Regions from separate parts of the Priestia sp. SRI_019 genome, predicted to be linked through region 3. Evidence: riboswitches for the same ligand, from Rfam matches in the RefSeq annotation. Region 3 holds a riboswitch; each other region holds the start of a gene.
The links. A riboswitch is a leader RNA that binds a small molecule or an ion and turns the genes downstream of it on or off. The one in region 3 is predicted to bind lysine.
Positions count from the first base shown of each region.

Region 1: it holds a riboswitch for lysine, as region 3 does, so the genes downstream of both, lysA (diaminopimelate decarboxylase) here and AC2YJL_RS00880 (aspartate kinase) in region 3, are expected to answer to the same signal.
Region 2: it holds a riboswitch for lysine, as region 3 does, so the genes downstream of both, AC2YJL_RS11525 (amino acid permease) here and AC2YJL_RS00880 (aspartate kinase) in region 3, are expected to answer to the same signal.

Region 1 is NZ_JBYCZN010000002.1:435,723-446,247, forward strand. Features, by position in the region: gene AC2YJL_RS12520 (acyl-CoA dehydrogenase) at 1-112, opposite strand, end outside; gene AC2YJL_RS12525 (DUF1292 domain-containing protein) at 270-533, opposite strand; gene AC2YJL_RS12530 (PAS domain-containing sensor histidine kinase) at 621-2,345, opposite strand; gene AC2YJL_RS12535 (YckD family protein) at 2,499-2,813, opposite strand; gene AC2YJL_RS12540 (NAD(P)/FAD-dependent oxidoreductase) at 2,887-4,005, opposite strand; gene AC2YJL_RS12545 (CBO0543 family protein) at 4,341-4,853, shown strand; lysine riboswitch at 4,920-5,102, shown strand; gene lysA (diaminopimelate decarboxylase) at 5,248-6,576, shown strand; gene AC2YJL_RS12555 (dicarboxylate/amino acid:cation symporter) at 6,629-7,891, shown strand; gene AC2YJL_RS12560 (hypothetical protein) at 8,029-8,163, shown strand; gene AC2YJL_RS12565 (hypothetical protein) at 8,314-8,499, shown strand; gene AC2YJL_RS12570 (LysR family transcriptional regulator) at 8,636-9,547, shown strand; gene AC2YJL_RS12575 (O-methyltransferase) at 9,734-10,420, opposite strand.
Region 2 is NZ_JBYCZN010000002.1:235,279-245,803, reverse strand. Features, by position in the region: gene AC2YJL_RS11560 (TcaA NTF2-like domain-containing protein) at 1-238, opposite strand, end outside; gene AC2YJL_RS11555 (TcaA NTF2-like domain-containing protein) at 286-1,218, opposite strand; gene eat (ethanolamine permease) at 1,357-2,706, opposite strand; gene eutC (ethanolamine ammonia-lyase subunit EutC) at 2,728-3,441, opposite strand; gene AC2YJL_RS11540 (ethanolamine ammonia-lyase subunit EutB) at 3,456-4,826, opposite strand; gene AC2YJL_RS11535 (ethanolamine ammonia-lyase reactivating factor EutA) at 4,853-6,268, opposite strand; gene thiT (energy-coupled thiamine transporter ThiT) at 6,425-7,033, opposite strand; TPP riboswitch at 7,066-7,166, opposite strand; lysine riboswitch at 7,341-7,525, shown strand; gene AC2YJL_RS11525 (amino acid permease) at 7,628-9,067, shown strand; gene AC2YJL_RS11520 (hypothetical protein) at 9,103-9,471, opposite strand; gene AC2YJL_RS11515 (GNAT family N-acetyltransferase) at 9,575-10,066, opposite strand; gene AC2YJL_RS11510 (cysteine hydrolase family protein) at 10,157-10,525, opposite strand, start outside.
Region 3 is NZ_JBYCZN010000001.1:178,163-188,687, reverse strand. Features, by position in the region: gene AC2YJL_RS00925 (cation:proton antiporter) at 104-1,315, opposite strand; gene AC2YJL_RS00920 (cation:proton antiporter regulatory subunit) at 1,316-1,816, opposite strand; gene AC2YJL_RS00915 (hypothetical protein) at 1,965-2,294, opposite strand; gene gerE (spore germination transcription factor GerE) at 2,495-2,719, opposite strand; gene AC2YJL_RS00905 (acyl-CoA thioesterase) at 2,893-3,342, opposite strand; gene sdhB (succinate dehydrogenase iron-sulfur subunit) at 3,406-4,179, opposite strand; gene sdhA (succinate dehydrogenase flavoprotein subunit) at 4,183-5,970, opposite strand; gene AC2YJL_RS00890 (succinate dehydrogenase cytochrome b558 subunit) at 6,000-6,608, opposite strand; gene AC2YJL_RS00885 (YslB family protein) at 7,098-7,625, shown strand; gene AC2YJL_RS00880 (aspartate kinase) at 7,676-8,908, opposite strand; lysine riboswitch at 9,050-9,227, opposite strand; gene uvrC (excinuclease ABC subunit UvrC) at 9,293-10,525, opposite strand, start outside.

The sequences.
Region 1 (10,525 bases), on a different contig from region 3:
GTTCATTCAGCTGTTGTTCGTATAGCCGTTCATTTGGGTAAATATGCTCTTCCATAAAAGAGGTCAATTCTTTTTGCAGCTTCACTACTTTGTCAGAGTAAGAAAAATACACGGTAGTCCCTCGCTTTCATTTACTTACTAACCGGTTGGTATGTTACATATTCATCATAAATGAAGGGAAATAATTCAGCAAGATATTTTTAGAAAAATTCTAAATATTATATTATTTAAAATAAAAAAAGAGAGGTTTTATCCTCTCCTTCTCGTGTTTACGCGGATGTCATTTCCTCAAATACGGCTGATACCTTTTCAAACTCCTCGTCATCTTCAATTGAAGACCATTCACCATCATCTTCAATTTTCAAAAAGAAAACATCAATTTCTTCTTCTGTTTCAATTAAAACTTCTTCCACAAACGCAACGGCAATATAATCATGCCCTTCAATCGTCATTTTTCCAAGCACTTCAATATCTTGCTCTTGATCATTTTCATCTAAAATTGTAAAAATCTCTCCCGTTTCAATGCGTTCCATCTTATTCCCTCCTTATTTTAACCTCATTATTCGTTCACTAACATGTATTCCCCTTTAGAAAAGGTTTCATGCTTATAAAAGTAGAATCTACTTTTTAAAAGGCAAAAGAATGTCTACGGTAGTTCCTTTTCCAAGTTCACTTACAAAATTAATTTCTCCTCTATGTTCTCGAATGATCTTATAGCACACCATCAGTCCAAGCCCCGTTCCTTTCTCTTTGGTACTATAAAAAGGTTTTCCTAAATGCTGCATTCTTTCCTGCGTGATGCCTGGCCCCTCGTCGCTAAACCGGACAACAAGGTTCTCCTGATTAAACCTTTTTAGTTGAATCGTTACGGTTCCTCCACTTGGCATAGATTCGACTGCATTTTTAAATATATTACTAAACACCTGTTTCAACTGATTTTCTTCGCATAATACGAGAGGAAGATGAAGATCAATTTCTTTTTTTACGTGAATTTTCTCTGTAATCCCCTGCACCTCAGCTAGCTTTAAAGTATTCTCTAAAATATCTTGGACATGTTTGTCCCTGTAGGTTTTCGCTTGAGGCTTTGCAAGACTCAAGAACTCATCGGTAATCAATTCAATTCTGTCTAACTCATGATTTATCATTTCTACATAGTAAGGCTGACCGCTCGTTTCTTTTAATAACTGCATAAATCCTTTTACCGCCGTCAGAGGGTTTCGAATTTCGTGAGCAATACCAGCCGCTAACTGTCCGACTAAGGAAAGCTGAGCGGATTCACGCAGCAATTTTTCAGTTTTTTTACGTTCTGTAATATCACGAAACAAAACTTGAATGGCCTGCTTTCCCATATAGGGAATAGGAAAGGCAATGGTTTCGGCATCAATCGTATGACCGTCTTTATGAATAAACTTTTCTTCCTGTAGGTCTACAGATTTATTTTCTGTTTTCATTCGATAAATTCGCTGTTTTACAACATCATAGTAATCAGGGTGAACAAACTGATAAACACAAGCTCCTAATACGTCTTGAGGACTTTTGTATCCTAGCGCTTTAGCTCCTGCAGGGTTGATGTAATCAATTTTACCTTCACTATGAACGATAATCGCTTCCGGCGATAACTCAATCAAGCTTCGGTAGCGTTCTTCACTTTCTTTTAAAGCCGTTTCGGCCTGCTTGCGTGATGTTATATCTCGATAGACAAAAGCAATGCATAGCGGCCAATCATTCATATTTTTAACGCGGAATAGTGTGACGCTTACATTAATTAAATGACCGTCTTTATGCTGTCTGACCGTCTCAAATTCCGTTTTCGATTCACCTGATTGAATGGTCTTATGAAGTTCCCACACTGGCTCCTTTAAAAACGAAGGTATAATCGGAAGAGGCTTTTGATAAATTTCTTCAAACGTCCAGCCAAATGTATTCTCAAACGCAGGGTTCACTTGAAGCGTTTTACCTTCTAAGTCAACGACAGCAACAGCATCTGCGTTATGATAAATAAAAGGCTGAATCTGTTCTTTTTTCTCCTGATAACTAGTTATATTCACGCAATGTCCCATGATTTCAGGCTTTTCTGTGTAAGATAAAGGGGTTAAGTTTACTACATAGCGTTTATCATTTATTTGAAGCTCGTACATAAGCTTTTTCTTTTTATTTAGTGCTTCGAAAAAATGCTCATACGAGACCCATTCTTCCAGAGGGATTTTTTGCTCATGAACGCTTTCACCTTGATACATACTGTAAACAAGATAGTCATCTTTTTGTTTGTAAGCAAATATGATTCCTAGCGCCTCATCTGAATGATTTTCTGCATGTAATCGGACTATTTTTTTATTTTCGTTCATATTTACCTACCCCTCACTAGCATCTTTCCTACTCGTTCTCATTCTCTTAATTTTACATGAGGATTTTAGAATTTACTAGATAAAGAAGCGGATATTTTCCATTCATTCACATAAAAAAACGCCTGTAAAGGCGCTTTTTTATGTGAATATGAATTACTTTGAATGATGCATTTTATGACAGTGTCGCTTCGGCACAAAACCATTTTTCTCCATATGCTGATAGCGATTTTCCATATGTGAAGAAATATTTTGACTCTCCGTTTTGCTTAACACGCCATACTCCACATATTTTGAAAGTATTTCTTTCTTTTTTGCTAGTATTTCTTTGTACAGCACGGACAATTCCTGCTTTTGCTGAGATGTCAGCTGCACGTCTTTTGTTTCTGGCTGAGGATGGTTTTCCGCTAATACAGGCGTCGCGCTCATAAGTAAAAAAGCTGCTGCTGCACTTATCATAATCTTTCGCAAACAATCTACTTCCTTTCATCATATAGTAGTTATAGTTTGCGAACCTCTATTTGTTTTCATTCATTCTGTTTACTTAAGACTCGATAGCTCCTCTTAAATCATAGTCGCTAAGATCAATTTCCATTTCCATTTCAAGTGCTAATTTAGCAAGCTCTGAACCAAGATAAGGACCCGACGTTAAGCCTGAAGCTCCAAGACCATTGGCTACTAGTATTCCTTCGTAAACCGGAAGAGCTCCAATGACTGGCAAGAAGCCTGGAGTAAATGGTCGAAACCCTACCCTTGTTTCTAAGACTGTGCTTTCTGTTAAGCCGGGTGCAATTGATAAGGCCTTTGAAAAAATCTCATGAAGCCCCCCAGCAGTTACTCGCAAGTCATAACCCGTGTCGTTTTCATGTGTTGCTCCAATGACAATTTGACCTTGTTCAAACGAAAGAATATATTGGTCGCTTGGAGGCATCACAACGGGCCAGTCTTTTGTATCTAAATCTGGAAGGTGCAAGTGGACAATTTGCGCTTTTTGAAAGCTTGCTAAAAATTTCACTCCAAGAGGCTCTAGTAATTGATTTGCCCACGCTCCTGCTGTCACGATTGTTGTAGTTGCTATAAGGGTTTGCCCATTTACGGCAACGCCCGTTACTTGATTATTTTCATAAAGAAGTTCTGCGTTTCCTTCTATTATTTTTGCACCGTTTTTCTTCGCTGCATTCACAAGTGCGTTTCGAAGAGCTCTTCCGTTAACGCGAGCGGCTCCACTAATATGAACTGAACTGTATTCTTCCGAAAGAACCGGAAACAAAGCCTGTGTTTCTTTGGCGGATAAACGTGTAATCTCGCCTATTTCGGGAGCTTCTTCCCGACGTTTATATGCTCGTTCTTCCATTTTTTTAAGCTTTTGTTCATCAGTATGTAAGCTAATTGCTCCCACTTGCTTATATCCCGTATCCGTTTCTCCATCTTCTTCTAATTGCTGAATTAATGTTTGATAGTACTTGGCGCCGCCTTTTGCTAAGCGGTACCATGCTTTATTTCGACGCTGCGAAAGCCATGGACAAACAATTCCTGCTGCTGCATCAGTAGCTTGACCAGCATCCTTGCGATCTACCAATGTCACATCTGCTCCTGCTTTTGCTAAATGATATGCTGTAGAAGCTCCAAGTATCCCAGCTCCAACTACGATGTATGTTTTCATACCAAAACACCCTTTTCTTTCTTCTAGTATTCTTATGCTATATGTACGCAACTTTAGCATAGCAAAAAAAGAAGTCACATACTAGGCGGAGCTATCTTGAGCTTATTTTTGAGTCTTGCTGACTTTGACATATAGTTCCTTTCATTGTAAACAAAAGCGCAATAAGTTCTTTTACGGGAATTATGGTGAGATGAAGCAAACCACAAATAGTGATCACCCATATTTAACACTGCGCTTACCGCTTTTTTATTATAGTTTCTGAATAAAAAAATGAAAGAATAAAACCACTATAATATGTAAATAAAAAGAAATAACCATTATTTTAAGGAGAGCGTATGCAATCTTCATTTGTATTATTTTTTATCATTCTTGGTTTACTATTTGGCAAGTGGCGAAGGTATCAAGAATACTATCCTACTTTGCTGTTTTGGGTCACGGGGAATTTGCTTTATGAAGTACTGCTGTTTCATCACCGCGTATGGGTATTTCACCCTGTTGGTATTGATCACCTTTTTCTACCCGATCACCTAATGGTTTCCCTTGGAATAACCTTAATTATTTATCCGTTTGTTATACCGGTTTTTTTAGGAAGGCTGCCGCTGCATGTAAGCGGCCGGCTGTGGTGGATTCTTTTGTGGGCGCTTTTATTTACTGTGATTGAGTTCATTGCTTATGTTAATCACAGTATTACTCATCATTATGGATGGTCTCTGCTGTGTTCTTTTCTCTTCAATATTGTCACGTTCTCACTTTTAGTCATCCATCAGAAGACAGCACTGGCCGCTTGGGTTCTATCTGGCAGCTTCATAGCTTTCTTATTTATTCTTTTTGATATTCCTATGCCTTAACTTTTCATTGACTAGACGGAGGAAAAGGAAATATAATAGAAATTACATTTAAATATAATTTTCCTCTCTGAGAATAGAGGTGCATGAAATCAAGAGTCACTTATTGGAGACTAATGGAGTCTGTGAAGATAAGTAAAAGGGATTTCGTGCCGAAGTATATAAACATCCATTGTGTTCATATACTGGTTCAGTATTGAATAAATGCTGAGCTGTCACAAACCATTTGGTTTGTGGAGAGCTATTGAAGAGATGTTGATGCCTAGAATGTAATAATATTTTATTATTATGAAACCAAGACGCGTGAACATCACTTCACGGGTCTTTTTTGTGTTTTTCTACTGACCATCAAAGTTCAAAGTTATAGTTGAATGATTTAAATGGAGGGATACGGATTATGTACTTACATGGAACGAGTAAAATTAACAGCAGCAATCATTTAGAAATTGGGCAGTGCGATACGGTCGAACTGAAAAAACAATACGGCACTCCCCTATACATCTACGATCAAGAATTAATTGAGACAAAATGCAAGGCCTTCCATTCAGCCTTTCGAAGAAGCGGATTTTCATATCAAATCGCCTATGCAGGGAAAGCCTTTCTTTGTATGGAAATGGCTAGCCTTTTAACGAAGCTTGATATGTCACTAGATGTGGTCTCAGGAGGCGAATTATTTACAGCGCTTGAAGCTGGATATCCAGCTGAACGCATTCATTTTCACGGAAATAATAAAACGATTGAAGAAATGGAAATGGCTCTTGATGCGAATATTGGCTGTTTTGTTGTTGATAACTTTACCGAACTTGAAGTTCTGCATGCCTTAGCAGCTGAGCGCAAACAGAAAGCATCTATTCTTCTGCGTGTTACTCCAGGGATTGAAGCCCATACACATGAGTATATTATGACCGGACAGGAAGACTCAAAATTTGGATTTGGTCTTTCCAATGACCAAGCCATGAAAGCGGTAAGTTTTGCGTTAGAAAAGCCTTACTACGATCTTTTAGGCATTCATTGTCATATTGGTTCGCAAATTTTTGAAGTAGATGGTTTTTCTCGCGCCATTGATATTTTAACTGATTTCTTATTCAGCATTCGTGATAAAATGGAATTTGAAGTAAAAGTTTTAAACGTAGGTGGTGGTTTTGGTATTCGTTATACCGAAAGCGACTCTCCTCTTCCAGTTGAGTATTATGTAGATGCACTGACAAAAAAGCTAAGCCGCACGTTAACTGAACAGAATTATACCCTTCCAGAAGTCTGGATTGAGCCTGGAAGAAGCATCGTAGGAGAAGCAGGTACAACGCTTTATACAATTGGATCAACGAAGGAGATTCCAGGTGTACGCAAATACGTAGGAATTGACGGCGGTATGACTGATAATATCCGTCCTGCTCTTTACGATGCAAAACATGAAGCTGTCTTGGCTAATAGAGTGACGGATAAAAAAGATGAAACAGTATCAATTGCGGGTAAATGCTGTGAATCAGGAGATATGCTTATTTGGGATATTGACTTGCCGCGCGTTAATCAAGGAGATTTATTAGCAGTGTCCTCTACAGGTGCCTACAACTATTCAATGGCTAGCAATTACAACCGTATTCCGCGCCCTGCTGTTGTATTTGTGAAAAATGGAGAAGCTCGTCTTGCTGTAGAGCGAGAAACATACGAAGATTTGGTGCGTAAAGATGTAAAGCCAGTCGTTACTACGTATGCAATGAGCAAATAATAGCTGTTCTTGCGTAGTAAAGAAGCTATTGTTGTTTGGAGGAAATCTAACTATGGTTTTAAGTGTATTTAAAACGTACAGATCATCGCTTATTCTGCTTCTCGCTATTTTAATTGGCGGGATAGCAGGATATGCTATTGGACCCGATGTGGCAGTCGTGAAGCCTTTTGGTGATTTGTTTCTTAATTTGATGTTCATGATTATCGTTCCCCTTGTCTTTTTTAGTGTGGCTTCGGCGATTGCAAACATGAACGAAATGAAACGTCTTGGTAAAATTATGCTAGGAATTGCCGTTGTGTTTGTCGCCACTGCTGCTGTTTCAGCCGTTTTAGGCTTTTTAGGCGCATCACTTTACAATCCGCTACATAATGTAGATACTTCTGCCATTAAAGAATTGATGGGTGACAGTGAAAATACAGCTGAAAAAATGACGCTTTTAAATCAGCTTGTTAGCACATTTACTGTACCTGATTTTGTTCAGTTATTTTCGAAAGAGCATATTTTACAATTAATTGTCTTTGCCGTTATTTTCGGTATTGCTACCACAATGGCCGGTGAAAAAGGACAGCCTATGGCGAAATTTCTGACTTCGGGTCAAGAAGTATCGATGAAGGTTGTTAAAATCGTGATGTACTATGCCCCCATTGGTTTAGGATGCTATTTTGCTACTGTAGTAGGAGAACTTGGACCAAAGATCTTACAAGGGTACGCTAGAGCATTTATTCTTTATTTATTAATTGCAATCGTTTACTATTTCGGTTTCTTTACGCTATATGCATGGATTGCTGGCGGTAAAGCAGGAATTAAGTTGTTTTGGAAAAATGCAGCTGCTCCTTCTATCACCGCTATTGCTACCTGTTCTTCTGCTGCATCTATTCCGGTCAATTTAGATGCAACAAAGAAAATGGGTGTGCCGCTGGATATCGCTGAAACGGTGATTCCATTAGGAGCAAACACGCATAAAGATGGTTCTGTGATCGGTGGTATTCTAAAGATTGTTTTCTTATTCAGTTTGTTTGGCAAAGATATGACGTCTGCTACGAGTATTTTGAGCATTTTAGGCGTAGCCTTTTTAGTTGGAGCCGTAATGGGAGCAATCCCTGGAGGCGGTATGATTGGCGAAATGTTAATCATTACAATTTATGGATTTTCGCCAGAAGTTCTGCCCATTATTGCGGTCATTTCCACAATTATTGACGCCCCTGCTACGCTTTTAAACAGTACGGGAAATACAGTAACAGCGATGCTTGTTACAAGGTTTACAGAAGGAAAAGACTGGATTAACAAAATTATCACCACCGATAAAGTCGCTTAGTAAAAAAGCAAAGGGAACAGTTTAGTGACTCTCCCTTTGCTTTTTTCGTGTGCAGTAATATCGATAGCGGTGTATAAAGTCTGTAAATACGCACATTCTATAGGTATGTTTCATAACCGGACTGGAGGTGTCGTCTAATGAGTAACGCTGCAGGAGGTTCAAAGAAGAATCAACCGAATGATGCGAATCACGTAAGCGCAGAAACAAAAGCTCATCAAAAACGTCTCACTGAGCAAAACAAACAAGAGCATCAAGCTGAAGAACGAAAATAAAATGACGTTAAAGAGCGCAGCGCCTGCGTTCTTTAACGTCATTTTATTTTTAGAGAGAACTTCATAACCCCGCTCGTTATGGGGCTATCGTACAACCTCCTTTTGAACTTTTACATATTCTATTAATAGGTTTGTAAAAGGAGGAATGATATGATGTTTTCTTGGCTAGAGATTACAGCCGCAGCCTTTGGACTTTCAGTTATTTTGATAAGTTTTGCATTTTTGCCCGAACGTACATGCAAAAATCTTTATATTCCTCATCAGCTAGTAGCAAAATCTATGTTTCTCTACAAAAAAATTATTCGTTTTATAAATCAATTTCGAGAGAAACTTTAGTTCATTTCCTTTCCCTGTTTTTATTCATTGGATATATCCTCCCCCTTTTTAATCAGCGCATTTACAGTAAATAATTTAATGGTTAAAATAAAGAGTAAAGAAAAAGGATAAGCAGTTTGCAGAAATGGAGTTTCACATGGAAATCAGAGACTTAGAATACTTTATAGAGGTAGCAAACCATAAAAATTTTACAAAGGCAGCGCTGCAAGTTCATTTGTCACAAACGGCTTTAAGTAAAGCCGTCAAAAAAGTAGAAAATGAACTAGGATTTGAGCTTCTTGATCGTTCAACAAGAGAATTAAAGCTAACCGATGCAGGAGAGGTTGTGTATCATCAGGCAACTAAAGCTCTGTCGGTGTTAAAAGACATGCCTCACTTGTTGGGAGATTTAATGAATTTGCAAACAGGGCAAATCAAGATGGGAGTCCCTCCGCTCATCGGGACCTTGTTTTTCCCGAAGATTGCAAAAGCATTTAATGAACAATACCCTAAAGTATCTCTAGAGCTTATTGAATTTGGAGCAAAAAAAATTGAAGCACTTGTGGAAGAGGCTGGTGTAGATATGGGGATTGTTATGCTTCCTCTTACAAGCGGTCATGATGAACATTTTCACGTATACCCGTTCGTTAAGGAGAGATTTCTTTTATACGCGCATAAAAACCATCCTTTAGCGAAACGTTCTTCCGTCTGGATGAAAGAATTGGAGCATGAAAAATTCATTATGTTTAGTGAAGAATTTACGCTGCACGACCGGTTAATTCAAGATGCTTTAAAATCAGGCTTTGTGCCTTCTATAGCGTATAAAAGTTCTCAATGGGATTTAATTATTGAATTAACAGCGGCAGAACTAGGTATTGCTATTTTACCCGAATCGCTTTATGCCAAAGTGAAAGATCCCAATATTACTACCGTACCTATTGCAGATCCTGAAATGATGTGGGAACTTGGAATTATTCTGTTAAAAGAGCGCTACAGTTCATTCGCTGTACGAGAATTGATTAATTTTTTAACCGAAAAACAAATGACAGATAAATTGGGACCCATTTAAAAAGAGTCTGGAACAAAAGTATGTTAGTTCAAGGACAATCCGAACGAGTTTGGTTGAGAATCCAACTCGTTCGGATTTTTTCGTGGGGACGCTGAACGTAGGTTTCATGTATGTATTTGCTTCTAGCTGTTGATTGGATGGGTTTAGTTATGTCTCCGTCTTTTTTGATGTGTAATACAAATTTTATCATTCAACAATCCCTACAATGAATCCATCATAGCCTTTGCTTCCAACGGTTTGTATAGCCGTGGCGCTGATTCGTTTTTCTTGATCCAGAGCATTCATAAATTGGCGAATTCCCTTTACATTTTCATCTTCACTTTCTGAGTTCACCACATGCCCTTGACGAACAACATTATCACAAATAATCGTACTTCCTCTTTTCGATAATTCTAGAGCCCACTTTAAGTAATTTGGGTTATTCGGCTTGTCAGCATCAATAAAGATAAGATCAAATGGCTCTGTTCCCTTATCCTTTAATACAGCTAATGTATCAAGCCCGGGGCCGACAAGGACTTCTACTAAGTGGCTTACTCCCGCTCTTTTTAAATTAGCTCTTGCTACTTCTGCATGCTGAGCGCTCAATTCGAGCGTAATCAGCTGTCCGTCTTTCGGAAGAGCTCTGGCTAGCCAAATCGTGCTGTATCCTCCAAGAGTACCAATTTCCAAAATGCGTTTAGCTCCTTTTAATGAAGCTAACAAATGCAGAAACTTCCCTTGACTAGGCGATACGTCGATGGCAGGTAATCCAGCCTCTTGATTTGCCTTCAATACCTCATCAAGAATAGGGTCAGGTTGTATAAGCTTATCATTCATATAAAGATCCACTTCATTCCAAATTTCATATATAGACATTTCCATACTCCTCCACATAAGTGATAAAAGCTTTATTATTTCTATGAATGTGTTCTAGCTCTCTAATAAACTATCCTGCTCGCTCTTAAAAAGAATTGTTATATGTCCATAAAAAAAGACCTT
Region 2 (10,525 bases), on a different contig from region 3:
CTTCGCCTAATTCTTTATAAGTACTTGAAATTTTGTTCATCGTCTCAACCGCAGTTTTTTCTGCTTTTTTTTCTGATACAAGGTCAGGCTTGATAGATGACTTAGCTTGATCTTTTGGGATCACTTCATCTGAGGAAGGTTCGGTTGGTTTGGATAACTTAACTGTTTCTTTTTCTTCACAGGCTGTTAAAACCATTAGCAGCAGTAGAACGAATGCAATCGTCCATTTTTTATGCATAAGGTGTCCTCCTCAATGCCGAATTTAGTCTGTTTTTAAAATGATCTTTAATTCTCAAACGTATCGAGCACGTAATCACCGCTTGGAATTCCCCACTTTGCCTTTTTATTTTGATCTGTTTTAGCAAGTAATGAAATGGAATTTTCTTTGAGCGTAATGACAATTGTTCCTTTATTTCCTTGTCCATCATTTTCATATTCAATGGCGGCTTGGTTATTTTCAAAGCGAATATTTTTTTGTTCAACGGTTGACACGCGGATTTTGCTAGGTGGCTGGTACGAATTTATTTTAATCGTTGCTTCCGAGTTTGATGTAGCAAGAAATTGAATGATAGGAGATCCGTTATCATTGCCAGTGGTCCATTTTCCATCGTAGTCGTGTAAATCTGTTGTTTGTGTAGTGGGAGTTTCAGTGCTTGCATTTGGTTTAGATGAAAAGTCAAATGGTTCTACACTCGATAACTTTAACGTATCGTTTTGATAAACGGCTGTATAAAGGCGGTCACAAATTTTAGTATAAGGATCTTTACCCGGCTGTTTTAATAAGCTTTCTTCGTGGGTTTGTATTTTGAACACATGGTTAGGTTCTTCATACCAATTAACAATATGAAACGTTTGCTTCTTCTGCTCGATGCCTTGGCGTGTGAAATTTTCAACAAGAAGGTTTTGCTCTTTATAAAAAGAACTGCCCGCTTTCAAAAAAACTTTTAAATCATCAAAAGAGTTTTGATCCACTGCTTTTCCAAACGCTGAAAAGTAATCAGTCATCCAGGCTGTAATAAATTTCCCGCTCATTGCTTCTTTATTTAAATCAATCGATTGAATGCTTTCTACCTGTGTTTTTGGTTCGTTTAGTACTTTTTTTGCATCTTTTTCTACTATCATTGTATTTCCGTCTTTTAATGTTTCTTCTTGCTGACAGGCTGATAACAGAATAGATGAAACAACCGTGATAATGATTGTATTACGTTTGTTCATCATAATTGCCCCTTCTTTATCTAATAAATGTATGTATATTCTTCCAACAAACAGACCTAGTATATCATTCTACAAAAAAACGCTCAACCCTTTAATTTCACAAGAAAAACGACTTGCCTTTACAGCGAGCCGTTTTTCCTCCTATTTAATGGATGCTTCTTGATATGAATTGGCTGCTTCTTTTTTGAGCTGTCTAGAGCCATAAAAGACATAGTAAATAATTGAAAGAAGGAAAATTCCAAGAATCACATAAATTAAAGGTAGAGAAACGCCAAACAGCATTAAATTTGTTGTAAGAACACTGTATTTTATGATGCTGTACAAGCACAGAATCCCTAATACTAAGGCAATGCTTGGCACGACCGGGTAGTTTACTTTAAAAGGACGGGACAGGTTAGGTTCTTTTTTGCGTAAAATAAAAAGAGAAACTAAACTGATGCAGTACATCATCATTGCTCCGAACACGGATAAGATAATAAGTGCATTGGCAAACGTTGCAGATCCTGCACAAATCACGCCGATTGCTCCCGGAATCAACAAACCGCCGACAGGAACTCCTTTTTTATTCGTTTTAGCGAGAAATTTAGGAAAGTAACCATCTCGTGCAAGCGCATAGGTTTGTCTTGAAAATCCCATGATGATTCCATTTAAGCTAGCAATCAAGCCAAATAGCCCGATAATAGCAACAACGGTTGAAATGCCGTTTCCGTATACAGAAGACAGCGCCTGTGGAAGTGGATAATCGGCTAGCTTCCCGCTTCCTCCGCCAAGTCCTGCTGTTACAAATAGTGTAAACAACGTTGCGGTTGCTAGAGTAATAATCGCTCCAATAAATCCTTTAGGAATGTTTTTCTTAGGATTTTCCACTTCTTCCGCTGCCATTGCTCCTCCTTCTATTGCCAGATAAAACCAAACAGCGAACGGAATCGCTGCTAGTACCCCTGTTGGCCCATTAATAAATGAATGATCATTAAAAATATTCGATGTTTGTACATGAGGCAAACCAGCTACATAAAAAATAGATAAACCAATTAGTGCAACAATGGTAGCTGTAAGCTCAATCACTGCTACTTCTTTTACCCCGATTAAATTTAATAAAACAAAGAAGATAAAAGCTCCTACCGTTGCGTATACAGGGTTAACGGCTGGAATAAGGAAGTGTAGGTATGCTCCTGTTGAGACCGCAATAGCAGGAGGAGCAAAAATAAATTCAAGCAAGCAGGCAATTCCTGCGATATATCCCCCAAAAGGTCCAAGTGCTCTTCTTGCATAAGCTGAAGGTCCACCTGCTTGCGGGATAGATGTTGAAAGCTCTGCATAACTGAACATAAACGTGGTGTAAAACACAGTTACAATTAAGGTTGCAATTGCAAGTCCGATAATCCCGCCTTGTTCAAACCCGTAATTCCACCCAAAGTATTGTCCTGAAATAACCATACCAACTGAAATAGCCCATAAATGAATAGGTTTTAATTGTTTTTGTAACGCCATACGTTCTCCTCCTTTTGATGTTTAGACAATAAGATGTACACCGCTTGTTTGCTGCTTAATCATTTTGTCAATCATAGTACCGATATGTGCGGCTGCCTCAATAGGAGGCGTCCCTCTTTTATGAATATTAGAAATGACCATACGATCAGACTCTTTTTTGCCTTTGCTAGGTTCATAGCACATGTAAGCACTCATTGATTCAGCACTGACCAGTCCAGGTCGCTCCCCAATCAATAGCACAAGTGCTTTTGGCTTTATGATCTCGCCTATTTCATCCATACACGCAACTCTTCCCCCTTTTACAAAAAATGAAGTCCCGATATGAAGTCCATATGACTGCAGGGAGTCAATTAAAGCTGGATAGACGTCACTTATATTTTCTTCAATTGCCTTGGCGCTCAGCCCATCCGAGACTACTACTTGTATATCAGGCCGGTGCACGCAGTTTTTAAAAATTTCTTTCTTAGCGTTATCTGCTAATAACCTTCCTTGATCCGGCCGTTTTAAATAATGTTCTTTTGACTTCACGCGTGTATTCACAGAGAAAAGGTTAAACTCGGCTAAAATATCTTCTGAAACTACTCCATATACAGAGTCGACGGCTGCAGCATGATCCGTGCGAAAAGATAAAACGTCTTTTGTTAGCGGCCTTGTTCCTGTACGTCCGACACCTATGCGGGCAGGGGTAAATTGTTTAAGTGTTTCTAGTGGATCTCGATTTGACTTTGGTATCATAGTAAGCACCTTCCTTAAATCAAATTCATAAAAATAGTTGGATCTCCAGCTCTTGATGTAAAGCGCCCGTTGTCCACAATACGCTGTTCTTCAAGCCACTTTTGAAATAACGGCGTTGGGGTGCGGCCTAACACATTACGCACCGTTGCGATGTCATGATAACTAAGAGACTGATAGTTTAGCATGCAGTCATCAGCCATGGGCACTCCTATGACAAAGTTCACTCCAGCTGTTCCCAGAAGCATACTTAAATTATCCATATCATTTTGATCAGCATCCATGTGGTTGGTGTAACATACGTCTACTCCCATAGGCAGGCCGTGCATCTTGCCCATAAAATGATCTTCTAACCCAGCTCGTAGAACTTGTTTGCTGTTATATAAATATTCAGGTCCAATAAATCCAACAACCGTATTAACTAAGAAAGGCTTATAGTGACGAGCTAAGCCGTAGCATCTAGCTTCGAGCGTTACTTGATCAATATTATAGTGAGCTTCTGATGACAGTTCAGAACCTTGTCCTGTTTCAAAATACCAGCGGTTCGGACCTTTTGCCGTCCCTTTTTCATGAATTAACGCTGTCGCTTCATCAAGCATAGACAGTGAAATTCCAAATGAATCATTACCGGCTTCTGTGCCTGCCAAACTTTGAAAAATCAAGTCAGCAGATGCTCCTTTTTCAATTGCTCTCATCTGACTCGTCACATGTGACAACACACAGTTTTGAGTCGGGATTGCCCATTCATTGATTATATTTTTTGTTTCATTCAAAAGCGCGTAGATATTATCCGTTGTGTCAATAACAGGGTTAATTCCGATAACCGCATCTCCAATTCCATAGCTTAACGCTTCGTATAGAGATGCTCTCATTCCCTTTAAGTTATCTGAAGGATGATTAGGCTGGGCTCGAGAAGCCAATACTCCTTTTTGGCCGATAGTCGTTTGACAAGTAGTTTGCACTTCTATCTTGTCAGCTCCTTGAATTAAATCTAAATTGGACATAATTTTAGTAGCCGCCGCAATCATTTCGCTGCTTAATCCTTTGCTAAGTGCAAGAAGGTCTTCTCCGCTATGCTGATCGGATAAAATGTATTCTCTTAAATCCCCTACTGTCCAATTTTTAATAATGTCGTAAACAGATGAATCAATCTGACTTTCGATTAATGCCGAGACGTTGTCTTCATCTGCGCTGAGCAGCGGGTAGTTTCTGATATCAGCAAGTGTGATATCAGCTAGAACTTGCTTTGCTGCCATTCGTTCTTTCATTGACTCAGCGCTAACTCCTGCGAGTTGATCTCCAGAACGCTCTTCGTTTGCTTTGGCCATGATTTCTTTTAAGCTATAAAATGAAAATGTTTCTCCTAACAATCGTGTAGTTTTAAACATCGTTTCCTCCTTCTATATTTAGTAGATTATGATGAAAAAGCGAGCGTTTTAACGGAAACGGAGATCGCTTCTCCAGCTACTGGTAACCCTAGATCAATGTAATCTCCGTGTGTAAAATCAATTTGATCTAAACAAATAATTTCTAACTCTTTCCTCTGTTTAGCTAATGCTTGTCCTAAAGCTTTTGCAATATCTTGCTCGCATAGAACAACGAGGCACTTAGCTCCTTTAAAACAAGCAATAAATTCAGCGCTTATTACTTTTGCTAATTCTTGAAGCATCTTATAGCTGCAGTAAGGAAAATGAGATAAAGCAATAGCAGCGGGGGGATCTTCTGCGCTGAAAATAGTTGAAGCCTGCATACATGCCGCTCGAGCTCTTTCTTGAAACATCAGCGGATTCCATTTCTCTTCTTGCTGAACAGGTATCTCTACAATCGGGATATTTTTTAACGGCAGCCGCTTCGACCCAATGTATACAGTTGATCCGCTAACTTCTGTATTTTGCATACCAGCCCCAATTACAGTAGCGCGCGTTGTCTCAGCGGCTTGAGAAACTTGGATGGATTGAAAATGATATGCTAGAAGCGGACCAACGTCTCCATGTATGGCCACTTCTTTCACTGTTTTTGGCTTTTGCTTCTCCATCATTGCTCCTACTCCTCCTGAAACCATGATCATTTCGGGGATAGAAAATCTTGTATGAGGAGAAACGAGAAGCGAGGAATTTTGATTCAGCGCATTTACATAATTCACGGTTTCTTCAGCTAGTAATTGACAGATAGACGAGAGCTTTTCAAATGTTGCTTTTTCACCTTCTCGCAGTGTTAAAGAATTATTTTCCAAAAATTCAGTTAAATGAGACGAAACGTAGGTGACAAAACCGTCTGAATTCAGACGAATTAATCTTCCCCCCACATGCAGTGTAAACGTTTCTATAACTTTTCCATTTTGACATAAAGCGATGTTAGCAGTTCCTCCTCCTACATCAATATTGGCAATTACTGCATTTGTTTCAGCAGAATGTTCGATTGCTCCTGATCCTTTTGCTGCTAATATTCCTTCCAGGTCAGCGCCAGCTGTTGCAACAACAAAATCCCCAGCATGTTCGGCTAGATAGTGAACGATACTTTCTGCATTTTGCTTTCTGGCCGTTTCTCCTGTGATGATAACAGCACCTGCTTCCACTTGATCTAAGGAGATTCCTGCATTCTTATACTCTTGTTCTAGTAGTACCGTTAATCTTTGAACATCGATTTCAACATCGTTTAGCATAGGGGTGGTATAGATAGAACTTGCATAGGTTACGCGACGATCAATAATTTGACAGCCTGGCAGCGTAAACTGATTTTGTTGATTTGCTATTAACAGCTTGCTTACAATCAGTTTCGTTGTGCTTGTTCCAATATCTAAACCTATGCTCGTGATCCATTTCTGTAGCATGCTATCAATCCTTTATCTCGTTTGAATATGGTGATTATCATAAAACAGTTTTTTGAATATTTCACTAACTATGTTATCAAACCTGACACACTTTTGTGTAAACAAAGGTGACAAATGACAAAAAAGACTAAATCTTGGTAGATTTAGTCTTTTTGCTTATGATGAGTGTGATTTAGTTATAATCATTCTTGATGCCGATGGAATTAATAGTGAAAGAATGATTAAGCAGGCTATTAGTGATCCTACCATTGAAATCCCGTTCATTGAAAAAGAATACCATAGAGCGGACATGCCCTTTGGCGCATATGATCCCCAGAAAATAATACCCGCAATAAAGTGCCAGAAATACCGTGCGAAGCTGCCGATAATAAGGGATAAAACAATCAAAACAAAAGCTTTTGATCTGTTATTGTTAGCTAAATTTGTTTTAATAGATTGCGAAAAAATACCTCCAAAACCTATAAAAGCAAAAGCCACAATATATTCAATAAACGTTTGCAGCGCTGTTAAAATATAAGCCGTTCCTGTTGCCAACTGTAAAAGCCCCCATAATAGACCAGATAGAGCCCCGCCTTTTACTCCCCAGCGAAAGCACATAATAAAAATGGGCACCATGGAGAACGAAATACTCACAGCCGTTGCAATCTTAATGGAAGGCAAAAGATCAAGTAGAAGTGCTAATGCTGCAAAAATAGCTATTTCAATTTTAGCCTGTAAAGGTAATGCTTTATTCACGTTTCTCACTCCTGTTTTTGAATCATTCATATCAAACGGTTTACACAGGAGTAAGCAAATATATGCTACTATTCCCACATTCCTACGCTAGCGTTAACTAACAGGTTCGAAGGGTCTGAACAATTTGTTCACTCTCAGCACGGCGGCTCCCCCTGTGGTACGTTCGGATATTTATGTAGTATTATGACAACATTCATTATATCATATGTAACAAAATAGATTCGAGAGATTTCAAAGATGTTTCTATTTTCTGAATCTATTTTTTATAATGACAATCGTTTTAGTATTTGGTATACTTCTTTTATGTCAAATGAATATAAAAAACCCTCATCCTAATCGATGAGGTAGAGGTCGCAGTTTTTAATAGTAAAGCAACGGAAATGCAGAGAACATTGAGGATGTTGCTTGAAAGGAAAAATTGCCGAAGTTTAGATCACTTCTCGGTTGATTTAAGCTGGGGCTGTCTCCGAACAGGAACAGAACTGTCACATCATGCGAGTGATGTGAAGAGCTATCTTCACGGAAGGTTGACGCGGTTTTCAGATTTAAAAGCGCGCACATATACTGCGGGCTTTTTTTATGTTATCCCGTCTCTTTCCGTACATTCGAAAGGAGTATTTATCTATGCAAGAGCAGCAAGAATTAAAACGTGGGTTGAAATCTCGCCACTTAACGATGATTTCATTAGGAGGAGCCATCGGAACCGGCTTATTCCTAGCAAGTGGTGGAGCAATTCACACAGCAGGACCTGGGGGAGCGCTTTTAGCTTACGCTATCATTGGTGTCATGGTTTACTTTTTGATGACCAGCCTAGCGGAGCTCGCAGCTTATATGCCTGAAGCCGGTTCGTTTAGTACGTATGCGTCTCGGTTTGTAGATCCATCCTTTGGTTTCGCTCTCGGCTGGAACTATTGGTATAACTGGGCTATTACGATTGCAGCTGAATTATCTGCTGGAGCCCTTATTATGAAATTTTGGTTCCCAAACTCTTCTTCTATTTTATGGAGTGCCCTGTTTTTATTAATTATGTTTGGGCTTAACTACCTTTCTGTAAAAGGATTTGGTGAATCTGAATTTTGGTTTTCGTTAATTAAAGTAGTAACGGTTATCATCTTTTTAGTTATTGGTATTATGATGATTTTTGGTATCTTTAACAATGCAGCACCAGGTTTTAAAAACTTCACGCTTGGTGATGGACCCATTCACGGTGGATTCTTTACTGTCTTAGGTATTTTTATGGCTGCTGGTTTTTCATTCCAAGGAACAGAGTTGCTTGGAGTCGCAGCTGGAGAAAGTGAAGATCCGGAAAAAACGGTTCCTCGTGCAGTTAAACAAGTCTTCTGGCGCATCTTGTTATTTTATATTTTAGCTATTTTTGTTATCGGGATGCTTATTCCATACACAGCGGATTCATTAGCAAGTGATGATGTGCGGGTAAGTCCATTTACTTTAATATTCGAACGAGCAGGTCTGGCGTTTGCAGCATCAGCTATCAATGCCGTTATTTTAACAGCCGTTTTATCTGCTGGTAACTCAGGTATGTATGCTTCTACGCGTATGCTGTGGAACTTAGCGAAAGATGGAAAAGCACCGAGGTTCTTAGCAAAAGTAAATAAACGAGGCGTTCCGGTTAATGCTTTAATCGCAACGGCACTTGTCGGTACACTTGCATTTGGTGCTTCATTTTTTGGAGACGGTGCGGTATACACGTGGTTACTTAACGCTTCTGGTATGTCTGGTTTTATTGCTTGGTTAGGAATTGCCATCAGCCACTATCGTTTTAGAAGAGCATTTGTTGCCCAAGGTCATGATTTGAGTGAACTTCCATATCATGCAAAACTTTTCCCGTTTGGTCCTATCTTTGCCTTTATTTTATGTGCTGTTGTCATTTTAGGTCAAAACTATTCGGCGTTTACGGGTGATTCGATTGACTGGTACGGTGTACTTGTTTCTTATATCGGACTTCCTTTATTCTTAATTGTTTGGTTAGGATACAAATGGACGAAAAAGTCAAAACTTATTCCGTTAAAAGAATGCCAAGTAACAGTAAAAAAATACGAATAAAAAAAGCTCTCTATTCTTTTGAATAGAGAGCTTTTTTATGTGACCTGATCAGCAAAATGAAGAGATATATAGGCGGGCTGATTTTTCATAACAAGCATATAACCTTTGAGGGGGCGATTACAGTAATCAGCAGCTTCTATATAATAAATATGCTGAATTAACCTGCTTAAATGGGTTACAAAAGATAGAAGTTGATGAGTAGGAATGCTTTGGATGTAGTCTATGATTTCTTGTTTAGTTTGAAGGCCCGAATGAGTACATTCTAACAGATGAAAAAGCGGATCTGCTGCTATAGTAGATAGTTCAGAGTTGTGTTTGATTCTATTCAGCTGGATATGCAGTTCTTTTTTGGACCATTTTTTTGGAATAGCTCTTAGATGCTGATATTGAACATGTGTATTCATGATAGCTAACACCTTTCGTATTAAAATAATAAAACGACTTATTATTTTAATAACCTTTACACATGAAACTAAAACGTTGCAATGTGTAAAGGTGTCATACATCTTATAAAATAAGCTGATAAAAAAGAACATCTTGCCACTGATCGAATTTCCAGCCTACTTCTTTAAATTCTCCGCAAAATGTAAAATTAAATTGCTCATGCATTTTGATACTGATATCATTCCCTTTTGTAATCCCTGAAATGACAACGTGATGGTTGAGTTCTTTAGCTAATTCCAAAATTCGCTTCATAAGCTTTTTTCCAATGCCATGCCCCTGCTGGTTTTTATCAATATAAATCGATAGCTCTACCGTTTGAATGTACGCCTCTTTATCTCGATAAGAAGAAAGCGAAGCATAGCCCGCTACTACCCCATCTTTTTCTGCGACAATAAGCGGAAAAAGTTCATTGCTAATATGATTATTAAACCAGCTCCTTCTTTGCTCTACCGTTACAGGCGTTAAGTCAAAAGTAGCAGCACTTGTTTGAACAGACTGGTTATAAATTTCAACAAGCATAGGTAAATCTTCTTCTTTAGCATAACGAATGATCATATGTACAAACTCCTTATAGTATAGAATTATCTTTATTTTACTTCTTTTAATAAACATAATCTACATAAAAAACCGATGTGCGCATGCACATCAGTTGTGATTTTGAGCATATTGAAAGGTTTGAAGAACTTGAAGTGTCTCTTTTGTAGAAACGACCGTCGCAAACTCCTCATGCAAAGAAGACAGTGCGAATGTATGTACATCTTCTGCAGGAAGCCTTGTTTTTCCATCGTAGGACATACAATCAAAGCAAGCTGTTGCATCGTTTACAACGTACGTCCTGTACCCTAGATTTCCAGCCATGCGGGCAGTCGTAGAGACGCAGTGATTAGTAGTTAGTCCTATTAAGATAAGCGTATCATAGCCATTTGCTTTTAAATAACTGTCTAGCTCTGTTCCAATGAAGCAGCTGTTCACGTGTTTGCGAATTAAGTATTCGTCTTCTTGTGGACCAAACCC
Region 3 (10,525 bases):
GGTTGACCGATCAGCCCGTTGCTATATTTAACTGATTTGTTATTGGATTATTTTGAATTTTATCATATTAATCCGATTTGTCAACTGTGTTTTATATATATTATCACTTTGATTCTTGAGGATTTGGTTTTTTCCATTTAAATACCGAGTTTAAAAACCCATATATATGCTTAGACTCCTTCGTTAACAAAGGGCCAATAATAGCTAGGATCAATACATAAAGCGCAGCGAATGGCTGAAGAATTGCGGATAATCCTCCTTCAATTCCAATGTTAGCCATAATAATTGAAAACTCGCCTCGTGACATAATCGTTAACCCAATGTTGGTCGAAGCCTTGTGTGACAGCCCGCTTTTTCTTCCTGAGATCATACCGGCTGTAAAGTTACCAATAATCGTAAGCGCAACTGCACCAAGCGCAAGCCAGCCCGCATCCCATAGCGTGAGAGGATCAATACTTAACCCGAAGCTGAAGAAAAAGATGGCTCCAAAGAAATCACGAAACGGTACGACAAGATGTTCAATACGATCGCGATGTTCCGTTTCAGAAAAGACAAGTCCAAGCAATAACGCGCCAATTGCTTCTGCCACGTGAATTGTTTCTGAGAAGCCTGCCACAAAAAACAATACCGCAAAAACGACGATTATAAAGATTTCGTTTGATGAAATATTTAAAAGTTTATTTAGTAGCGGCGTGGCTTTTCGAGCAATGATAAAGAACAGCATCATATAGCCAAACGCAATTAAAATAGATGTTAAAGATCCAGCAAGCGATCCGTGGTCTCCAAGCACCAACCCTGAAACGACAGAAAGATAAACCGCTAAGAAAATATCTTCAAACATGATAATCCCTAATATCAGTTCCGTTTCTGGATTCGCTGTTCGTTTTAAATCAACCAATACTTTTGCGACAATTGCGCTGGACGAAATCGTAATAATTCCAGCGATAATCAGCACTTCAAGAAGAGGATTTCCTGTCAGGTATCCATACAATAATCCTAAAGTGAAGTTAATTAAAATATAAATAGACCCTCCCACCGCGATGGACCTACCTGATTTAATTAGCTTTCCAACTGAAAATTCTAATCCTAAATAAAACAGTAAAAAGAGAACTCCAATTCTCCCCATAAATTCAATAATCTCTTGGCTTTCAATAAACTTTAAACTGAATGAGCCAAACTCAGGAGCATGGGGACCGACCGCCATGCCCAGCAGAATGAGGAATGGAATAATCGTAAATTTAAATTTATGTGCTAGTATAGCCGCTAAAGCCACTAGTAACAAAGCTGTCCCAACTTCAAATACTAAATGATCCAATTATGAACTACCTCCTTGTGAAAGCAATTCTTTAATGAGCGTTTTTAAATTCCCTCGTTCTCCAGAGATAACAAGCGTATCTCCTTCTTCAATTAACGTATCTGGTCCTGGAGTTGATAATTTTTTTTGCGTGTTTTTAATGACGGCGATGATAGTGACATCATAGTTGCTGCGAACGTCAATTTCACCAATTGTTTTACTGTGAGCTTTCGCTTGTTTTTCAACTTTGTACCATTCAATAACTAAGTCATTGAATGCCACTTCAATGGTTTCCATTGCTTTTGGCTTGTAAATCATGCCGCCTAAAATTGCAGCTAGCTGTCTTGATTCTGTATCTGTTAACGTAATGTCAAAAATGCTTTCTTCTAAATCTTTTTGATCGAAGTGGTAGATTTCACGTCTTCCATCATCATGAATGATAACGACTACGCGGCTTCCTCCGCTTGTCTCAATTTCAAATTTACGGCCGATTCCTGGTAACTCCGTTTCTTTAATCATCATTGAATGATCACTCCTATAAAGTTTTTAAAAAGAATTTTTTAATTTTGCCCCGTTATTTGCCTAGAAAATCCGCATAGCAAATAAGCCTAAGAATAGTTGGTAATTTTAGGTTTGAAGAAAAGGCTGTTGAAATTTCAACCTTTTTTATTTAATTGAGGTAACTTGATTGAAAGATTTTTGGATAAAAAAGTGTTTTCTTGAGGATAAAATACGCAATTTGATGCGTTGGAATGATGAGTTTGGCACTCGTCCATACTAAAGCAAAAGTTACTATCACGCTTTGTATGAGGGATCCTATTTGTTTAACGCTGTGCTTAGCTCCTGGAGACATGTGCACAATATCGGTGTAATGCTGAACCGAACTTTTTGTGACCTTCACTTTTTCAAAGTCGTTATCAATAAATTTATCTGGCAAACTCGCAAAAGGCAAACAGAATATCATGCATAACAATAAGCTCATCCATACATTTTTCATCATCTCACCTCTCTTTCTTCTGAACTAGTATCTCCTTACTTAAAAGTATACGTACTCTGAAATTCAATTTCAAGCAATAAGTTTTTTTTATAAAGATTTACCTTTTTTATAATATTTTCTTAACGTCATTCTTTTTAGATATGTATGCGACACCTGAAAAAATATACAAAAAGCTGGCTTTCTAAGAAGAAAGCCAGCTCATGTTATAGTTCAAGTTCTCCCATTCGAAGGAGTTCTACGACTGCTTGAGAACGCCCCTTGACTCCAAGCTTTTGCATCGCATTAGAAATATGATTTCGAACTGTTTTTTCGCTAATGAATAGTTCACTCGCGATTTCTTTTGTTGTTTTGTCCTGTACTAAAAGCTCGAATACTTCTCGTTCACGCTTTGTAAGTAGCGGTTTAGGTTGAAACTCTTTTTCTTTCAATGTAACCCTCCTTGCCTGATCCTGAGTTGAACTATCGGATGGGTGTAAATTTAGTCAACATATCTTATGTGCGGTATGCCTACGCGGTTACTAGTTTTAGAAAAAATATGCAAAAAACTCTTTTTTACCTTTAAAAAAGAAAAAAGCCTGAAGAAAGAGCCTTCAAGCCATTTTCATATAGTTGATAAACACCTTTTCATCTCTTCATCCCAAGGCACGCTTTTTCCTGTTTCTTTAGAAATTTGCACCATTGTTCCTCTCCCGGTGAGCACAACCTCTTTTTGCTCATTTTGAATCATATAGTGTAAATCAACCGACGAACGTCCAATTCTATGAGTTTTTACAAAAACAGATAGCACGTTGCCAAAATACACTTGTTTGGCATAATCGCACTGCAAATCAGCCACCACCGGTATCGTTCCCTCATGCTTACTCGTCCACTTTTGCATAAAGCCAATATGGTGAAAAAATTCCGTACGTATTTGTTCAAAATAAACAAAAGGAACCGTATTATTTAAATGCCCAAACATATCTGTTTCTGAAAATCTTACCTTGATCTCCTTCTTAAACGAAAATGACTCTTTCCAATGATCTATGTCTTCAATATACGAAATATTATTCATCTGTATTTCCTCCGTTCGTCATAGACAAAATAAAACCTCTCCGCGTGGAGAGGTTTTGAGTGATTATACTTGATCGCTACCAAAGAAACTTCTGAATGCTTGAATTGTTGTATCGCGGTTCAAAGCTGCGATTGAAGTAGTCAATGGAATTCCTTTTGGACATGATTGAACGCAGTTTTGAGAGTTCCCGCAGTTCGCTAGTCCTCCATCACCCATAATCGTCTCTAAACGTTCTCCTTTATTTAACGCACCGGTTGGATGGGCATTAAACAAGCGAACTTGAGAAAGCGGTGCTGGACCGATGAAGTTTGACTTGTCGTTTACGTTTGGACAAGCTTCTAAGCAAACGCCACATGTCATACATTTGGATAACTCATACGCCCACTGACGTTTCTTTTCAGGCATACGCGGTCCTGGCCCTAGATCGTATGTGCCATCGATTGGAACCCAGGCTTTTACTTTTTTCAGTGAATCAAACATACGGCTGCGGTCTACTTGCAAGTCACGAACCACAGGAAATGTTTTCATTGGCTGTAAGCGAATTGGCTGTTCTAGTTTATCAACAAGAGCCGTACATGACTGACGAGGTTTACCGTTGATGACCATTGAACAGGCTCCGCATACTTCCTCTAAACAGTTCATCTCCCAGTTTATCGGAGCAACCTCTTTACCTGAAGCATCAACAGGGTTACGTCTGATTTCCATCAGTGCTGAAATAACGTTCATATTCGGACGATACGGAATTTCAAACTCCTGATTGTAAGGAGCAGATTCAGCTGAATCTTGACGTGTAATAATGAAGCGCACTGTCTTTTGGACTGTTTGTTGTTCACTCATTGATTAACGAACCCCCTCTTGTTGTTTTTTTGGTTTTTCATCTTTTTTCTTTGTGTAGTCGCGCTTACGCGGTTTGATTAACGATACGTCTACCTCTTCATAATGGAAAGAAGGAGCCGTTTTCTTATCCACAAAAGATGCCATTGTTGTTTTTAAGAATTCTTCATCGTTACGATCAGGGAAATCTGGCTTATAATGAGCACCGCGACTTTCGTTACGGTTGTAAGCTCCTAGCGTTACAACACGTGAAAGCTGAAGCATGTTTTGCAGCTGACGAGTAAATGTTGCCGCTTGATTACTCCATTTAGCCGTATCATTAATGTTAATACGATCATAGCGTTCAATTAATTCTTGAATTTTTTCATCTGTTTTTAACAGTTTGTCATTGTATCGTACGACTGTCACGTTGTCAGTCATCCATTCCCCTAGCTCTTTATGAAGAACATATGCATTTTCTGTACCTTGAAGATTCATGATATTGTTCCATTTCTCTTCTTCTTCTTTCACATGACGATCATATACGCTTGAAGAAATAGCATCTGCGCTCTTTTCTAAACCATTGATGTATTCAACCGCTTTAGGACCAGCAACCATCCCACCATAAATAGCTGATAATAATGAGTTTGCTCCTAAACGGTTCGCTCCGTGCTGTGAATAATCACACTCACCAGCTGCGAATAAGCCAGGAATATTTGTCATTTGATCGTAATCCACCCATAAACCGCCCATTGAATAGTGTACGGCTGGGAAAATTTTCATTGGCACCTTGCGCGGATCATCGCCCATGAATTTTTCATAGATTTCGATGATACCTCCAAGTTTAATGTCTAGCTCTTTTGGATCTTTATGTGAAAGGTCCAGATAAACCATGTTCTCTCCGTTAATTCCTAACTTCTGCGCTACGCAGACGTCAAAAATTTCACGAGTTGCAATATCACGAGGTACTAAGTTACCGTATGCAGGATATTTTTCCTCTAAGAAATACCAAGGTTTACCGTCTTTATATGTCCAAACGCGTCCGCCTTCTCCACGAGCAGATTCACTCATAAGACGAAGCTTATCATCTCCTGGGATAGCAGTTGGATGAATTTGAATAAACTCTCCGTTTGAATAGTATGCACCTTGCTGATACACGATAGATGCCGCTGAACCGGTATTAATAACTGAGTTCGTCGATTTTCCAAAAACAATTCCAGGTCCACCTGTAGCCATAATAACCGCGTCAGCTGGGAACGTTTTAATTTCCATTGATTTTAAATTCTGTGCAGAAATTCCGCGACAGCTGCGCTCATCATCAAGAACAGCACCTAAGAATTCCCATCCTTCGTACTTTGTCACAAGTCCGGCAACTTCATAGCGACGAACCTGCTCATCTAATGCATACAATAATTGTTGACCCGTTGTTGCCCCAGCAAAAGCCGTACGGTGATGCTGCGTCCCGCCAAATCGTCTGAAGTCTAACAAACCCTCAGGAGTACGGTTAAACATAACACCCATGCGGTCAAGTAAGTGAATAATACCAGGAGCTGCTTCACACATTGCTTTTACAGGTGGCTGGTTGGCTAAAAAGTCTCCGCCGTACACTGTGTCATCAAAGTGTTCCCATGGTGAATCCCCTTCACCTTTCGTATTTACGGCTCCGTTGATTCCACCTTGCGCGCAAACTGAGTGAGATCTTTTTACCGGAACTAGTGAAAATAAATCTACTTGCTTGCCAGACTCAGCAATTTTTATTGTTGCCATCAAGCCAGCTAAACCGCCACCGACTACGATGATTTTTCCGTTACTCATCGGAACCCCACTCCTTCAAAACCTTAATTTTATGCAAATGCGAATAATGTACGAACACCTACAAATGTAAGTGCTAAGAAGATTGCTAATGTCACATAAGTTGAAATTCTTTGAGAACGTGGTGTTACAGTTAACCCCCAGCTAACTCCAAATGACCATAGACCGTTTGCAAAGTGGAAGATCGTAGATACAACACCAACTATGTAGAATGCAAGCATTGCCGGGTTGCTTAAAATTCGTTCCATCATTTGAAAATCTACTTCTTTTCCAAGCGCAGCTTGTATTCTGGTTTCCCATACGTGCCATGTGATGAAGATAAGTGTGATTACACCTGAAACACGCTGAAGGATAAACATCCAGTTACGGAAAAAACCGTAGTTGTTAACGTTTGTTTTAGCAGTGAATGCGATGTAAAGACCGTATATTGCGTGAAAAACGATTGGTAAGAAAATAATGAAAATTTCTAGAGCATAGCGGAAAGGTAAGCTCTCCATGAAGTGAGCTGCTTGATTAAATGATTCTTCTCCCTTTGTCGCGAAATGATTCACAACTAAATGCTGTGTTAAGAAAATCCCGATTGGTATTACCCCAAGTAATGAATGGATTCTCCGATATTGAAACTCTCTGTTTGCCGCCATCTGCGTAGACCCCCCTTAGTTAAATGAACATAGTTTGTGAAGAACTTTCTTACTCCCACTAGACAAATAGATTAATCGTGAATACAGGAAATGAAAACCTTTGCATTTCCTAATAAAGTATGTGACAGGTTAATTTTACTCCCATCGATTAAGAGCGTCAAGGCAAGATGTTTAAATCTTCTATAAAATATAAATTTATAAAATTTTATATTTGTTACCGCTTACTATACTGATGTTACAGATTTTTTCTTTCTATTATAATATTGCTTGCCACAACTAAGTAAGCGTTTACTTTATACTTTTATTGTAAACAAGTTCACAAAACATTTACACAGGTAAAAGTACCCTTTTAAAAGGTATATTATGGATTTTTTATCTTTACATCTAACTCTTTTTACCATAATAAAGATCCTCTTACATTTTATTAAAAAAATGCGTGAGAGGTTTTTTAGATTTGTATATAATAGTAGTAAAGAAAGAGGGGAAAGCATGAGCAATTTACAAACAGAATCACAGCAAGAACTTGAAGAGACGATGGAAACATCAGAACCTAATGTCACAGCTGAAACAGAGAGAACTCTTGATCACGTTTCATATTTCGGATACAGCCTTTTGCGTGACGTGTTAATTCCAGAGCTTCTTGGAGACGAAACAAATACCATTTCATACTGGGCAGGAAAACACCTTGCGCGGAAATACCCGTTAAATACAATGGATGAAATCGTCGCTTTTTTTAAAGCAGCTTCCTGGGGAACACTGACGCTTGCAAAAAAAGATAAATATTCACTAGAGCTTGAGTTATCAGGTGATGTGGTCAGCAAAAGATTTCAGCAGGAAACTTGTTCGTTTCATCTTGAGTCAGGATTTGTAGCTGAACAGATTCAGCGTCAAAACAACTGCCTAACAGAAGCCTACTTAACACATAAAGAAAAGAACGGAAAAGTGCTGATTTCGGTACAGTGGGACCGAAAAGATATCTTACCTACCGAAACGCGTGCGGAGCGTTATAAAAAATAGGAAATATGTATATATAAAAGACGTGGAAATACCACGTCTTTTTCTCTTCTTTATACTTGCACTGCTTGCTGCTCTTCTAATTCAAATGCTACGTGAAGCGTCTCAACAGCTTTTACCATATCAGCGTGCGGTACAACTGTAGATACTTTAATTTCAGACGTGCTGACCATCTTCACTTCAATTTTCTCTCCTGCCAGCACTTCAAACATTTCGGCTGCAACGCCTGGATTAGAAATCATGCCAGAGCCGACAATTGATACTTTAGCCAGACTGCTTTCATGTTCAATACGCGTATATCCTAAAGTAGATTTATACTCTTTTAAGACGGCAAGAGCGGCATCTACGTCTACAGTTTTAATAGAAAATGAGATAGAAAGACGATTATTAGCCGTTACGTTTTGAATAATAATGTCCACATTTAACTGTTCTTTTGCTAATGCTGTAAAAATAGTAGAAAGAGTTTGCAACTCGTTGTTTAACCCTTCAATTGTCACTCGTGAAATATTATCTTCAAACGCAATTCCTCTTACGACTAAGTTTTGTTCCATTGAAACTTCCTCCTCAACAATCGTTCCATTCTCGTTTTCTAAGCTTGAACGCACTTCTAGCGGTACCTGATAATTTTTTGCAAACTCAACGGCGCGCGGATGCAGCACCCCTGCTCCCAAATTAGCTAATTCTAACATTTCGTCATATGAAATAGAGTGAAGCTTACGAGCATCTTCTACATAGCGCGGATCTGTCGTAAACACTCCTGTTACGTCTGTATAAATATCACATTTTGCAGCTTTTAATGCTGCGGCAAGAGCTACTGCCGTCGTGTCAGAGCCGCCTCGACCTAATGTTGTAATGCTTCCATCTTCTGAACAGCCTTGGAATCCAGCTACTACTACGATTCGACCTCTATCTAATTGGCTTTGAATACGAGTCGTGTCAATGTGCTGGATTCGTGCATTGCTGTGAACTGCTTCCGTCTGGATACCAGCTTGCCAACCTGTTAGCGAAGTTGCTTCATACCCTTTATATTGAAGAGCCATTGTTAACAGGGAAATCGTTACTTGTTCTCCAGTTGTAAGAAGCATATCCATTTCGCGTTTGCTTGGACTGTCCGTAATATCACTTGCTAATTTCACCAGTGCATCTGTAGTTTTGCCCATTGCCGATACAACAACAACTACTTGGTTACCGCGCTCTGCTTCTTGAATAACACGGTTTGCTACATGTTGGATACGTTCAACAGAACCAACAGATGTTCCACCAAATTTTTGAACGATTAATGCCATAATTTTGTTCATTCCTTTTCAATAAATTTGCATATGCAGGATGATGAGAAGCTAAATTTTTTTACTCAGACAATAAAAAAAGCAATGAGATGAGCTCTCATTGCTTAACGAACGAAAATTATAAAACATAACCGTCCACTGCCGTGAGATAGCTCTCCAAGAATCTACATCTTGACAATCCTACGTTTATTCAACGCAGAACCAGCAATCATTACTATGAGGTAATGTTCACTTCGGCAAATTTCCCTTTCCGCATCATTCATAAGAGCTCATACCCTTCCTGATACGTACTGATTAAATTTGCACCTCTATCTTCACTTCATTTGATGAAGTGTCGTATGAAATTAGTTAATAGCTTATCAAATATTTTCTATTATTTCAAGACTATTTTTGCAATGTTTCATAAATTTTTTCAGCGATGTTTTGAGGAACACCTGAATTTCGAATATCATCAACCGTTGCTTCTTTCAATTTTTTCACCGAACCAAAATACTTTAACAAAGCTTTTTTACGCTTTTCTCCCACTCCCGGAATGTCGTCCAGAACAGACTGAAAAGCGGACTTAGAGCGCACTTGACGGTGGAAGGTAATCGCAAAGCGGTGAACTTCATCTTGAATTCGCTGAAGCAAATAAAATTCTTGACTATTGCGTTCAAGCGGTATGATTTGAGGAGGCTCACCAATCATCAGGTTGGAGGTTCTGTGCTTATCATCTTTGACAAGACCTGCTGTAGGCACTAAAAGTCCCAATTCATTTTCGAGAACGTCCTGTACTGCAGCTAAATGCCCTTTGCCTCCATCTACAACAATTAAATCTGGAAGCGGAAGACCTTCTTTTAACGCTCTGGAATACCGTCTGCGAACGACTTCTCTCATGGAACTGTAATCATCTGGTCCCTTTACGGTCTTAATTTTATATTTGCGATATTCTTTCTTTTCCGGTTTCCCATCAACAAAAACAATCATCGCAGAAACGGGATCTGTCCCTTGAATATTTGAGTTATCAAATGCTTCAATCCGGTAAGGCGCTGCAATTCCAAGCTCTTCTCCTAACCGTTCAACTGCGCCGACCGTGCGCTCTTCATCTCGTTCAATTAAATAGAATTTTTCACCGAGCGCAATTTTTGCATTTTTACACGCAAGTTCTACTAATTCTTTCTTTTTGCCTCGCTTTGGATGCTGAACCTCTACTTCTACTAATTTCTCAGCTAACTCTGCATCAATCGTTGCTGGAACCAGCACTTCTTTTGGCTTAATATTTTTGGCATAAAACTGACCGATAAAAGTTAAGAAATCTTCTTCTGGCTCTTTATAAAAAGGAAACATAGAAACTTCTCGCTCAATTAATTTCCCTTGGCGAATAAAGAAAACTTGAACACACATCCAGCCTTTATCATAAGAATAGCCAAACACATCTCGATTAACAAAATCATTAAACGTTACTTTTTGCTTTTCCATTGTCGCTTCAATATGAGCAATTTGATCTCGATATTCTTTAGCCCGTTCAAAGTCAAGTTCTTCTGAAGCTTTTAACATTTTTTCAGTTAACTCTGTTTTGACATGCTCATATCCACCATTTAAAAACCGCGTGATATTTTCAATAATTTGTTTGTTTTG